DNA from 3 places in the Devosia sp. A369 genome. Region 1 is predicted to be linked to each of the others. Evidence: predicted binding sites of a transcription regulator. Region 1 holds the regulator's gene; each other region holds the start of a gene.

The links. Region 1 encodes PhoB, which activates phosphate uptake and scavenging genes when phosphate is short. Its sites were predicted from a motif close to TGTCATNNANCTGTCAT; they were not measured.
Region 2: the regulator PhoB is predicted to act here: its motif matches at 1,179-1,195, upstream of ACX3OZ_RS06860 (alpha-D-ribose 1-methylphosphonate 5-triphosphate diphosphatase).
Region 3: the regulator PhoB is predicted to act here: its motif matches at 1,903-1,919, upstream of phnF (phosphonate metabolism transcriptional regulator PhnF).

The regions. Positions count from the first base shown of each region.
Region 1 covers NZ_JBTMWV010000016.1:40,489-44,489, forward strand. Annotated here, with positions in the region: gene ACX3OZ_RS16195 (MFS transporter) at 1-980, shown strand, start outside; gene phoB (phosphate regulon transcriptional regulator PhoB) at 1,148-1,849, opposite strand; gene phoU (phosphate signaling complex protein PhoU) at 1,999-2,709, opposite strand; gene pstB (phosphate ABC transporter ATP-binding protein PstB) at 2,736-3,518, opposite strand; gene pstA (phosphate ABC transporter permease PstA) at 3,589-4,001, opposite strand, start outside.
Region 2 covers NZ_JBTMWV010000004.1:41,211-45,211, forward strand. Annotated here, with positions in the region: gene ACX3OZ_RS06855 (TIM barrel protein) at 186-1,094, opposite strand; gene ACX3OZ_RS06860 (alpha-D-ribose 1-methylphosphonate 5-triphosphate diphosphatase) at 1,258-2,397, shown strand; gene phnN (phosphonate metabolism protein/1,5-bisphosphokinase (PRPP-forming) PhnN) at 2,394-2,957, shown strand; gene phnF (phosphonate metabolism transcriptional regulator PhnF) at 3,065-3,790, opposite strand; gene phnG (phosphonate C-P lyase system protein PhnG) at 3,867-4,001, shown strand, end outside.
Region 3 covers NZ_JBTMWV010000038.1:10,909-14,909, forward strand. Annotated here, with positions in the region: gene ACX3OZ_RS20320 (ABC transporter permease) at 1-247, opposite strand, end outside; gene ACX3OZ_RS20325 (ABC transporter substrate-binding protein) at 310-1,752, opposite strand; gene phnF (phosphonate metabolism transcriptional regulator PhnF) at 1,982-2,725, shown strand; gene ACX3OZ_RS20335 (lysophospholipid acyltransferase family protein) at 3,061-3,759, shown strand; gene ACX3OZ_RS20340 (GNAT family N-acetyltransferase) at 3,976-4,001, shown strand, end outside.

The sequences.
Region 1 (4,001 bases):
GCTATGTGTCGCTGTCGCCAAACCTGACGACGGTGCTGTTTCGCAGCTTCCTGTTCGGGCTGGCTGCGGTGTCGATTTTGGCGCTGCTGCCTTCGGTGGCGAGTGAATATGTGGGCGGCGGCCCGATGGTCTATGGCACGCTGCTGGGCTGCTTCGGGCTGGGGGCGATTGGCGGCGCGTTTCTCAATGGCCGTATTCGCGAGCGGTTCAGCAATGAAGTGATCGTGCGGTTCGCCTGTGCCGGCTTTGCCATCAGTTGCGTGGGGCTCGGGCTGAGCCGCGATCCGCTGCTGAGCCATCTGGCGCTGCTGCCCGCGGGCGGCTGCTGGGTGCTGGCGATGTCGCTGTTCAATGTCTCGATCCAGCTGTCGTCGCCGCGCTGGGTGGTGGGGCGGGCTCTCTCGCTGTATCAGACCGCCACGTTCGGCGGCATGGCGATGGGTAGCTGGGTCTGGGGAGCCAGCGCGGATGGCTTCGGGCTGGGGGCCGCCCTGGTGATGGCGAGCCTGGTGCTGCTGGTGTGTGGGCTGGTCGGGTTCCGGCTGCCGCTGCCGGAGTTCAATTCGCGGGACCTCAACCCGCTCGACACCTTCAATGAGCCGGTCCTGAAACTCGATATGCGACCGCGCAGCGGGCCGATCATGGTGATGATCGATTATCGCATCGCCCAGGAAGACATTCCGCGCCTGCTCTCGCTGATGGCGGCGCGGCGCCGCATCCGTATCCGCGACGGGGCCAGGCAATGGGCGCTGCTGCGCGATCTTGAACATCCCGATATCTGGACCGAGTCCTATCACGTGCCGACCTGGATCGACTATGTGCGGCACAATCTGCGGCGCACCAAGGCGGATGCGGAGAATAGCGAGCAGCTGCGGGCGCTGCATCGGGGGACCGAGCCGCCGAAGGTGCATCGGCTGATCGAACGGCAGACGGTGCCGCTGAGCGATGATACGCCGTTAAGGGATATTCCGGAGGTTTGAGGGGGCACCCCTCAGACGTGTAGAGATTTGGCCCACCCACGATGTCACCCCGGCCTTGAGCCGGGGCCCAGCCTGAAATGGAACCGGTGGCTGGATCTCAGGATGGGTCCCGGCTCAAGGCCGGGATGACACCGCGTTTTGGGGTGGGATGGTGCTCACCCGTGGGTTTACGCCACCTGGGCGAAGCGTTCGTCGAAGGCGTAGCCGGCGCCGCGGACGGTGCGGATCGGGTCGGTGTCCTTGCCGCGATTGATGGCGCGGCGGAGGCGGCCGATATGCACGTCGACGGTGCGCTCATCAACATAGACGTCATTGCCCCAGACGCCATCGAGCAATTGTTCACGCGAATAGACGCGGCCGGGGTGGCGCATCAGATATTCGAGCAGGCGATATTCGGTGGGGCCGAGATGGACGTCGCGGCTGGCGCGGCGGACGCGGTGGGTGGTGCGGTCGAGTTCGAGATCACCAACCTTGAGCGCAGCAGTAACCAGATTGGGATTGGCGCGGCGCAACAGCGCGTGGATGCGGGCCATCAGTTCGGGGACCGAGAAGGGCTTGACCACATAGTCGTCGGCCCCGGTGGCGAGGCCCCGGACGCGCTCTTCTTCCTCGCCGCGGGCGGTGAGCATGATGATCGGCACGCGGGCGGTTTCCTCGCGGGCGCGGAAGCGTCGGCACAGTTCGATGCCGGAGATTTCGGGCAGCATCCAATCGAGCAGGATCAGGTCGGGCAGCTTGTCCTGGACCGCCTGCTGGGCCTCGTCGCCGGTTTCGGCGGTGACGACGGCAAAGCCTTCGGCTTCCAGATTATAGCGCAGCAGGATGGCGATATCGCCTTCGTCTTCGACAACGAGAATGGTGGCGGGCATGGGGGGCTCCCCTTGGGCCGGCGCGCCGGCGTTCGATTTGTATCTCCCTCCCCCTTGAGGGGAGGGCTGGGGAGGGGGTGGTTTGGCGGGTCACTGATGGACCCCCACCCCCGACCCCTCCCCTCAAGGGGGAGGGGAGGAAAGGCCGATCAGGCCTTGAGCTGGGTGCGTTGCAGTTCCTGGACTTCGCTGGTGAGCTGCTTGCCGGTCTGCAGGTAATAGGCGCGCTCGGCGATGTTGGTGGCGTGGTCGCCGATGCGTTCGAGGTTTTTGGCGCAGAACAGCAGATGGGTGCAGGGCGTGATGTTGCGCGGGTCTTCCATCATGTAGGTCAGCAGCTCACGGAACAAAGACGTGTGCATGGCATCGACCTCGTCGTCGCGGTTGCACACTTCGATGGCGGCGGCGGCGTCGCGGCTGGCATAGGCGTCCAGCGCATCCTTGATCTGGCGCAGCACCAAGGCCGTCATGTTCTTGACGCCGTTATAGAAGCTGGGCTGCAGATTGAGGCCTTCGAGCTTGAGCGAGCGGCGGGCCAACTGCTTGGCCATGTCGCCGACGCGTTCGAGGTCATTGGCGACGTGGATGGAAGTGATGATGGCGCGCAGGTCGGACGCCATGGGCTGGCGGCGGGCGATCATCGAGACGGCCATTTCGTCGATCTGGCGCTGCATGTCGTCAATGCGCTGATCGGCGATGATGGTGAGGTCGGCCAGCTCGCGGTCGAGCTTGAGCAGGGCCTTGGTGCCGTTCTCGATGGCGACTTCAACCTGGCCGCCCATCTCGGCGATGGATTGGGCCAGTTGCGTCAGCTCGTCGCTATAGGCGGTAACGATATGGTCGGTGCCAGTCGGGGACATGGGTAATTCCTCTTAGGGCGCGGGCGTTAGCCGATGCGGCCCATGATGTAATCCTGGGTCTGCTTGTTGACCGGATTGGTGAAGATGTCTTCGGTGACGCCTTCCTCGATCAGATTGCCCAGATGGAAGAACGCGGTCTTCTGGCTGACGCGGGCGGCCTGCTGCATCGAGTGGGTGACGATGACGATGGTGTAGTTTTCGCGCAGCTCGTCGATCAGCTCTTCGATGATGGCGGTGGCGATGGGGTCCAGGGCCGAGCAGGGCTCGTCCATCAGGATGACTTCGGGACCGACGGCAATGGCGCGGGCGATGCAGAGACGCTGCTGCTGGCCACCGGACAGACCGGTGCCGGGCTCGTTGAGGCGATCCTTGACCTCGTTGAACAGGCCCGCCTTGCGCAGCGAGTTGACGACGATTTCGTCGAGGTCGGTCTTGGAGCGGGCGAGGCCGTGGATTTTGGGGCCGTAGGCGACGTTTTCGTAGATCGACTTGGGGAAGGGATTGGGCTTCTGGAACACCATGCCGATGCGGGCGCGCAGTTCGACCACGTCGAGGCTGGGATCGTAAATGTCTTCGCCGTCGAGCTTGATGACGCCGCCGACCTTGGCGCCGTCAATGGTGTCGTTCATGCGGTTGATGCAGCGCAGGAAGGTGGACTTGCCGCAGCCGGAGGGGCCGATGAAGGAGGTGACGGCGCGGTCGGGAATGTCGATCGAAATGCCGAACAGGGCCTGCTTGGCACCGTAATGCACGGTGACGTCGCGGGCGGTGAGGCGGATCGGGCGGTCGAGGGCGTCGATGGGGTTCATTGCGCTATTCACTGATTGCTGGGTCATCTTAACCGTGCTGGCGACCATATCCATTTGGGATGTCCTTTAGCTAGGCGCGCTTTTCGAGGCGCGAGCGCAGGTAGATGGCAACGCCGTTGAGGCAGATCATCACGGCAAGCAGGACCATGATGGCGGCGGCGGTGCGGGGTTCGAAGAAATTGCGGTTTTCATTGCCCTGCCAGAGGTAAATCTGCACCGGCAAGGCAGTGGCCTGATCGAAGGGGGTCATCGGCACCTGGGCGACGAAGGCCTTCATGCCGATCAGCAGCAGCGGCGCGGTTTCGCCCAAAGCATGGGCGACGCCGAGAATGGTGGCGGTCAGGATCGAGGGGAAGGTGACCGGCAGCACGTGATGGAACACCATCTGGGTCTTGGAGGCACCCATGCCGAGCGCAGCCTGGCGCAGAGCCGGGGAGACGCCAAGCAGCGCGCCGCGCGTGGCGATGATGATGGTGGGCAGCG
Region 2 (4,001 bases), on a different contig from region 1:
CCGGGACCCATCCTGAGATGCCCGTTCTTTCTCCCTTCTCCCCTTGAGGGAGAAGGTGCCCGAAGGGCGGATGAGGGGTCTCTTTAACGCGCCTCAAAGCATGGGGTGACGCCACACCCCTCGCCCTGCTTTTCTGCTGAACGCAGAAAAGCTGTCCCTCTCCCTCAAGGGGCGAGGGAAGAGCACTACTGCGCCGCTGCCCTCACACCATCCAATCCCGCCAACCCCCGAGCCCGTCGCAAACATTCCCCCCGCTCACTCCGATACCGCATCCCGATCTCCATCATCATCACCGTCCCCGGCAAAAACGTCAGCTCGGCGAAAATCCCCTCCCAGTCGATATCGCCCCAGCCCAGCGGCAGATGCAGATCGCCAATCCCCATGGCGACGTTTTCGGCCTGATGATAGGGCACATAAAACCCCTGCGGCCGGCCAAAACTGTCATGCACATGCAGATGCCCGGTCACCGGCGCCATGGCCGCAAGCTGCTGGCGAAAATCCAGCCCGCGATAGGTGGATTCAATGTAGGCGTGGCTGAAATCGATCAGCCCCACCAGATTGGGGTGGTTCACCGCCCGCACCGTGTCGGCCACTTCGGCCGGCGTCTGCCGATACTGCCCCGGCGCGGTGGAAAAGATGTTTTCCAGCGCCACGCGAATGCCATAGGGGCGGCAGAATTCGGCCAGTTCGCCCAGCGCCTCGCGCTCGCGCTGGTCGGCGCCCGGGCGGTGGTGCCACTGGTCGGCGCGCAATTCCCCGCTATGCTGCACCAGGATGCGGGCATCGATGCGGTCGCAGATTTCGGCCAGCGCCTTGGCCGCCGCCATCTGGTAGGGCAGGGTGTCCGGGTCCATGAAATTGGACGACACCAGCCCATGCACAGTGTAGCGAAAATCGAACTGCTTGGTCATCGCGACGAGCCGATTGAGTCGCTCGGGCAGGATGCGCCCGCCGGCGATCAGATCGACCCCGGTGAGCCCGAGTTCCACCGTATCGGTGCCAATCTCGGCCAGCCGCCGCAGGTCGGCTTCGAGGCTGAACAGTTCCCCATCCTCGGAATCGGCATTGAACCCGGTGGCGACGATATTGCTCATGGCTGGTCCCCAAATCATGCCGGCTTGTTCTCGCCGCTGTGCATGACGATAATACGACCCTTGTCGGCGGGATAGATCGACTGTGGTCGCCAAACTGTCATGAAGTTCGGCTAGCGCAGGCCCCAACATGCCAGGCTTACGAACGCAGGATCGGCTTATCGTTATGAACACCGTCGCTCTCGGGGAACTTGTCCTCACCAATGCCCGGATCGTGCTCGCCAATGAGGTGCTGGAAGGCTCCGTGCGGGTCGATGGCGGCCTCATCACCGATGTCGGCGCGCCCAGCCGCAGCGGCGTCGATCTCGACGGGGATTATTTGATCCCCGGTCTGGTCGAGCTGCACACCGACCACCTCGAAACCCATTATGCGCCGCGCCCCAAAGTGCGCTGGAACCCAGTGGCCGCCGTGCAGGCGCATGACGCGCAGATCGCCGCCTCCGGCATCACCACCGTGCTCGACGCCATCCGCGTCGGGCTCGATGAGAATTCCGATATGGGCGCCGCCGAAATGCTGACGCTGGCAAATGCCATCGCCGCCGGCACCAAAGCCGGCCGCCTGCGCGCCGAGCACCATATCCATCTGCGCTGCGAAGTCTCCGCCCCCGATTGCCTCGAGAGCTTCCTGCTGCTCAAGGACGATCCGCAGGTCCGTCTGGCCTCGCTGATGGACCACGCCCCCGGCCAGCGCCAATTCGCCAGCATGGATGCCTACAAGACCTATTATCAGGGCAAGCTGAAAATGAGCGACGCCGCGCTCGCCGACTTTTCCGAGCGCCGCATTGCCGAATCCACCGCTCACGCCGGCCCGCATCGCCGCGCCATCGCCGCCGCCTGCCACGAGCTGGGCATTGTGCTGGCCAGCCATGACGACGCCACCCGCGACCATGTCGAGGAAGCTCTGGCCCTGGGCATTGACGTCGCCGAATTCCCCACCACGCTGGAAGCCGCGAAAGCGTCGCGCGCTGCCGGCATGGCCATCCTGATGGGCGGCCCCAATGTGGTGCGCGGCGGTTCCCACTCCGGCAATGTCTCGGCGCGGGCACTGGCCGAAGCCGACCTGCTCGATATCCTGTCCTCGGATTACATCCCCTTCTCGATGCTGCAGGGGGCCTTCGCGCTCACCGACACGATGGACCTGTTCAAGGCCATCCAGCTGGTCACCAAGCGCCCGGCCGAAGCGGCGGGTTTTCACGACCGGGGCGAAATCGCCATCGGCAAGCGCGCCGACTTCGTGCATGTGCGCGTCGAGGATGGTATCCCCATCGTGCGGACAGTGTGGCGTCAGGGCCAGCGAGTGATATGAGCGGAAAATTTGTTGCCGTTGTCGGGCCGAGTGGCGTCGGCAAGGACAGCCTGATCGGTTACGCCCGCGAACGGCTGGAACCGACCGGCCGCGTCGTCTTCGTCCGTCGCGTCGTCACCCGCCCCGCCGATGGCGGCAGTGAAGATCACGACAGCATGGACGAAGCCGCTTTCGCCGCCGCCGAAGCAGCGGGCCAGTTCACCCTGAGCTGGGGTGCCCATGGCCTGCGCTATGGTCTGCCCATTTCCCTCGAAGCCGACCTCGCCGCCGGTCGCGTCGTCGTCGCCAATCTGTCGCGTCGCGTCATTCCGGCATTGCTGGAACGCCACCCCGATGCGGTGGTGGTCCTGGTCACCGCCGAACGTTCGGTTTTGGCCCAACGCCTCGCCGCGCGCGGTCGCGAAACACCTGAGTCGATTCAGGCGCGTTTGGCCCGCAATGTTGACGACGGATTGCCGGAAAACACGATCCGCATCGACAATTCCGGCGATTTGGCAGCAGCCGGCAAGAAATTCGCCAGCATGCTGGCAGCCAATGCTGGCTTGGTCGAACCGGTCTAGAACCCAGCTCTTGCCACTGAAACCGGCGAGCCCCGATGCACTCCCTCCCCCTTGAGGGGAGGGCCGGGGTGGGGGTGTCGTGCCCTCAATCCACCTCGATCTGCGCCCTAAACCACCAATTCCATCCGCTCCGCCGGAAACCGGCTCAGCGCATAAGAGATTGGATTTCCAGCCGAATCCTCATCCACCGCCTCCGACACCAGCAGGATTGCCCCCGGCGCCAGCCCCAGCAATTTGGTCTCCTCCACATCGGCATGCCGCGCCGAAATCCTTGTCGAGGCCCGGCCATAATCACCCAGCCCATAGCTGGCAAACACCGCCGTAAATGACCGCAATTCGGCATAGCGGTCGGCCATATCGGGAAATAGCCGATACGGCAGTATGCTTGTTGCCCGCGACAGCGGTTTGCCATCCGCCAGCGACATGGTCTCGAGCCGAACCACCTTGCTCCCAAGCTTGATTCCGAGTGCTTTGGCAGCCGTGGCGCTGGCATTTTCGAGCCTGCTGGACAGCAATTGCCCGGCGACGTTTTGCGCCTGTCCGGCCAGTCCTTCGGAGAATCTGGTGCGCTTGCCGATGGGGTAGCTCAGCCGTTTGGCGCTGCGCACAAAGGTGCCGCGCCCCTGTTCCGCGCCCACCACACCCTCTTCCGCCAGCACCGCCAGCGCCCGCCGCACGGTATGGCGATTGGCAGAAAAACGTTGTGCCAGAATGGCTTCGGTGGGCAGACGATCCCCCGCCGCCAGCTTGCCGCCGACGATATCGAGGCGGATCGCATCAACGATGCGCCGCCACAGGGCGATGCCGCCCAGATCGGATTTCACAACTGTCATTGCATTTTCACATAGGAAGCGTAGGACCGGATTCAGGACATTAGTTGTCTAGTGTAATAGACAAATCGAGGCAAGCATGCAAACGCCGACTTCGTTGGATAGAAAAGCGGTGCTCGACACCCTGGCCGCCGCCCCAGCCCGCGCTTTGGCCGAGTACTGGGAGCGCTGGCCCAACAAGCCACTTATCACCGTGCTGCGTGGTCCCGAGGTC
Region 3 (4,001 bases), on a different contig from region 1:
TGGTGAACAAGGATTGCCCGAAATTGCCGGTGAAGATGTTGCCAACGTAGATTGCAAACTGCTCTGGCAGCGACTTGTCGAGGTTCCACTCCTCTCGCAGCGCCTGCTCATGCTCGACGGTGGTGCCTTCGGGGAACATGCGCTCGAACGGCTCGCCCGAGAAGCGGACGGTGAGAAAGGCGATGACCAGTACCAATGCCAGCGCCACCAGGGCGCGCAGCAATCGGCCAGACATGAAATGGATCATAAAAGCTCCTGAAGCTCAGGACGAGGAGCAGGAGGCGGCAAGAGGCCGCCCCCTGCACTGACTTACTTGCCGACCGTGATCTGGCCCGCATGCAGCGGCAGAACATAGGGGCGGTAGGCGACGGGGATCTCGAACGAGATATCGTCACGCATGCCGTAGATCTCGTGGGGTTCGTACAGCAGGATCCAGCCGGCTTCCTGCTGCTCGAGCTCCAGCAGCTTGCGATAAGCGGTCTTGCGGGTTTCCACATCGGCGCCGAAGCGTGCAGCTTCGAACGTGGCATCCCATTCAGGGTGCGACGGTTTCCAGGTGCCACGCTTGGCGTAGTTGCTGTTGGCCGACCAGTGCACGTCCATCGCACCCATTGGGTCGGGATAGTACATCGGGTTGGACCAGGTGCTGATGTTGGTCTTCTGGTGGTCGACGGTTTCGACCTGCTGGAGTTCCAGGTTGAGGCCGCAATCCTGCCACTGCTGCTGGATCACCTGCGCCGCAAGGTTGCCGTAGAGGTAGTAGCTCTGCGTGAACTGGGCGATGATCGGCTCGCCATTATAGCCCGCCTCGGCCAGCAGCTGCTTGGCCTTCTCGACGTCGCGACCGCTATAGTCGATGTCGTCCATATAGAATGGCTCGCCATATTCCTCGAACTGGTGCGCACTTGGGACATGGGCCAGACCACCCCAGAGCCCATCAACCAGGGCCTGGTTGTCGGTGCACAGGCGCATGGCTTGACGGACCTTCAGGTCGACGGTCGGGCCGGAAACCTGATTGATGACCCAAACGTGGAACATTGGCCAGGTAACGCCCAGCTGGCTGATGCCATCGCGCTCCAGCGCCGGGGCCTGATCGGGCGGAATGTTGGCGACAAGGTCGAATTCGCCATTCACCAGACCGGTGATGCGCGAAGCCACTTCCGGCACGAGACGGAAGTCGAGCGTCTCGAACGGGGCCGCTTCGCCCCAGTAGCCATCAAAACGCTCCATCTGGGCGCGTTCGCCCGGCGTCAGCTGCACCACCTTGTAGGGCCCCGTACCGACGGGAGAGAGCAAGGCCTGATCGTAGCCGACGGCGTCGTAATGCTCCTTGGAGGTGATGCTCGCAGTGCTCAGCGACATCAACGCTTCAAATAGCGGCTCTTCGCGCTTGGTATGGATGCGAACGGTCAGCGGGTCGATGATTTCGACATGGTCGAAGTTGTAGTGGAACGTGCCCCAGGCCGAGGTGTATTCCGGGTCGGTGCCACTGAAGATCGGGTCGAGCGACGACTTGACGTCTTCGGCATCCATGGCGGTGCCGTCGTGCATCTGCACGTCGGCGCGCAGCTTGAGCTCCCAGATGGTGGGCTCGATCTGCTTCCATTCGGTCGCGAGACCGGGAACGAAGGACAGCGGACGTGCGAAGGGGTCGCGGGTGATCAGCGTCTCATACACTTGGTAGAGCATGGGAGCGCCGTCATTGCCCCACACATTTGGCGCGAACTTGGAGGTGAAGGTTGGCAGAGCCACACGCAGCTCCTGGGCTGCAACTGGCGTTATCAGCAAGGTGCTGGCCAAAAGCGCTGAGGTCAGCATGCTCTTGATAGTCATGGTGAAAGTCCCTGATTTGCGCCCCCTGATAGGGCCCTCAAAAAACCAGGACACCTGTCACCGCGCCGCATGACATGTCGGTGACAAACCCGATTGGTGCGGGCCGTGGTGGAGAAACTTCAACAAACTGTTACACCAAATACGCTATTTGGCGCGACGCGATGCCACCGAGACAGATTTCATGCCCCCCAGCCGACCCCCGATAGAAATCGAAGCCATCGCCGCCACGATCGCAGCGCAAATTGCCGCTGGAGAGCTCAGGACAGGCAGCAAATTGCCGACGCAGGTGGAACTGGCCGAACAGCATGGCGCAACCCGCCACACCATCAGGCGGGCGATTGAAGCCCTGGCCCAACAGGGACTTGTGCTGAGCCGACAGGGCAGCGGCGTCTATGTCGCGGGCCAATTGGTCGATTATTACGTCAAGTCGCGCACGCGCTATAATGACAACGTTCAGGCTCTGGCCCGAACCTCGCGGATGGAATTGCTGAGCCTGAATCAGCCCCGAGTCAGTGCCGAGCTCGCCCGCGACCTCACCATTTCGCGCCGCGCCCGCATCTTCGATCTGCGTCTGCTGCGCTGGACGGGACGTGATCCGTTGTGCGTCGCGAGGCACTATTTCTCCGCCGACCGGTTCCCTGATTTACCAAACCACATTAGCGAAGCCAGCGGCATCACCGACCTGATCCGGCGGCTCGGCGTGGAAGATACAAGGCGTAGCGACACCGCCATATCGGCGCGCCACCCCACCCGCGCCGAAGCTGAAATGCTGCGCATTCCTCAGGACAGCCCAGTCGTCGTCCTCGAAGGCCGCAATGTGGATACAAACGGCCGCCCGATAGAAATCAGCACCTCTGTTTGGCCGGCATCCCGCATCCGCGTTCATGTCTAGAAGCAAGCATGCACGGAAACCCTACGAAAGGCGAGCCATCGGTTTAGGTGTTGCACTCGTCCAAGACAGGTAGGTTTCGGGGCGGCAACGTCTATAAGCAGACGCACAGCCGAGGTCGTAATGGGCCACAGCGAGGATTCGACGGAGCGGCCGAACCAAAGCATCACATCACTCTTTATTCACCCCTGTAGGATTGCTGAACCGAAGTCCCTATCTGTACGAGCAGTGCGTACCCTTCAAAGGCTTGCTGGGCTCCATCCCCCACTTCCCTGATCATTTTGAGAGATAATATTACGAGCACCACCCATATTCGATCGGTAGCCTTCGATGTCGTGATGGCCGTGTGGACCGGTCTGTTCGCTATCGGAATACCTTGGTTCGCGGTTGTAGGTGGTCCGGAAAAGGCAATTCGTGCCGTTACTCGGCTTTGGGCGCGCGGGCTCCTAGGAGGCTTGCGAGTGGTAGTTGGTTTAGAGCACACGGTGAGTGGTCTCAGGTGTCAGACGCCTTGCCTAATCATCTCCAATCATCAGTCCATGTGGGAGACTTTGGCGTTCCTCGTGATGGCACCTGACGTTGCAATCGTCGCCAAGAACGAGCTGCTGAATATCCCGGTTCTGGGTTGGTATCTACGACGCTCTCCGATGATCATCATCGATCGCGCCTCCGGGGCGAAATCTTTCTCCATAATGTTGGAGCAAAGTCGAGAGGCTCTCTCGCAAGGGCGTTCAGTACTCATTTTCCCTGAGGGCAGCCGAAAAGGTCCCGGGGAACCGGTCAAGTTCAAGCGTGGTGCAGGGCTATTGTACAAGCATCTGGGTGTTCCCGCTCTTCCGGTTGCGCTTAACTCTGGGTGCTTCTGGAGCAACGCAGCTTCGGGGCCAAAATCACCGGGTACAATAGCGGTTTCCTACCTCCCGGTCATTCCACCCGGCCTGAGCGAGGCCGAATTTACAAGGATGACCGAGAGCATGCTTGAAGCCGAGCGGAGCAGAATTTCCATAGCGGCCCAAATCGACCAGCTGCCCGTTTAGGTTGCCAAATCCCGAAAGCTGCCGTCTGTCGTCGCTCAATGCATTATGTAAAGCCGTTGATTTGTCATTGCTATCGTTCCACAATGTTCGAGCAACCTAAAGGCTTGACCTTGATACCGTCGTTCGCGAACGTCCGAGTACGCTAAGTAAGAAGAAATGAGTGTGGGCCAGCCCTGTTCTGGCCCGTTTTTTCATGTCTTTTTCGGAGCGTTTTCCATGGATTTCCGCATCGAGGCTTACAA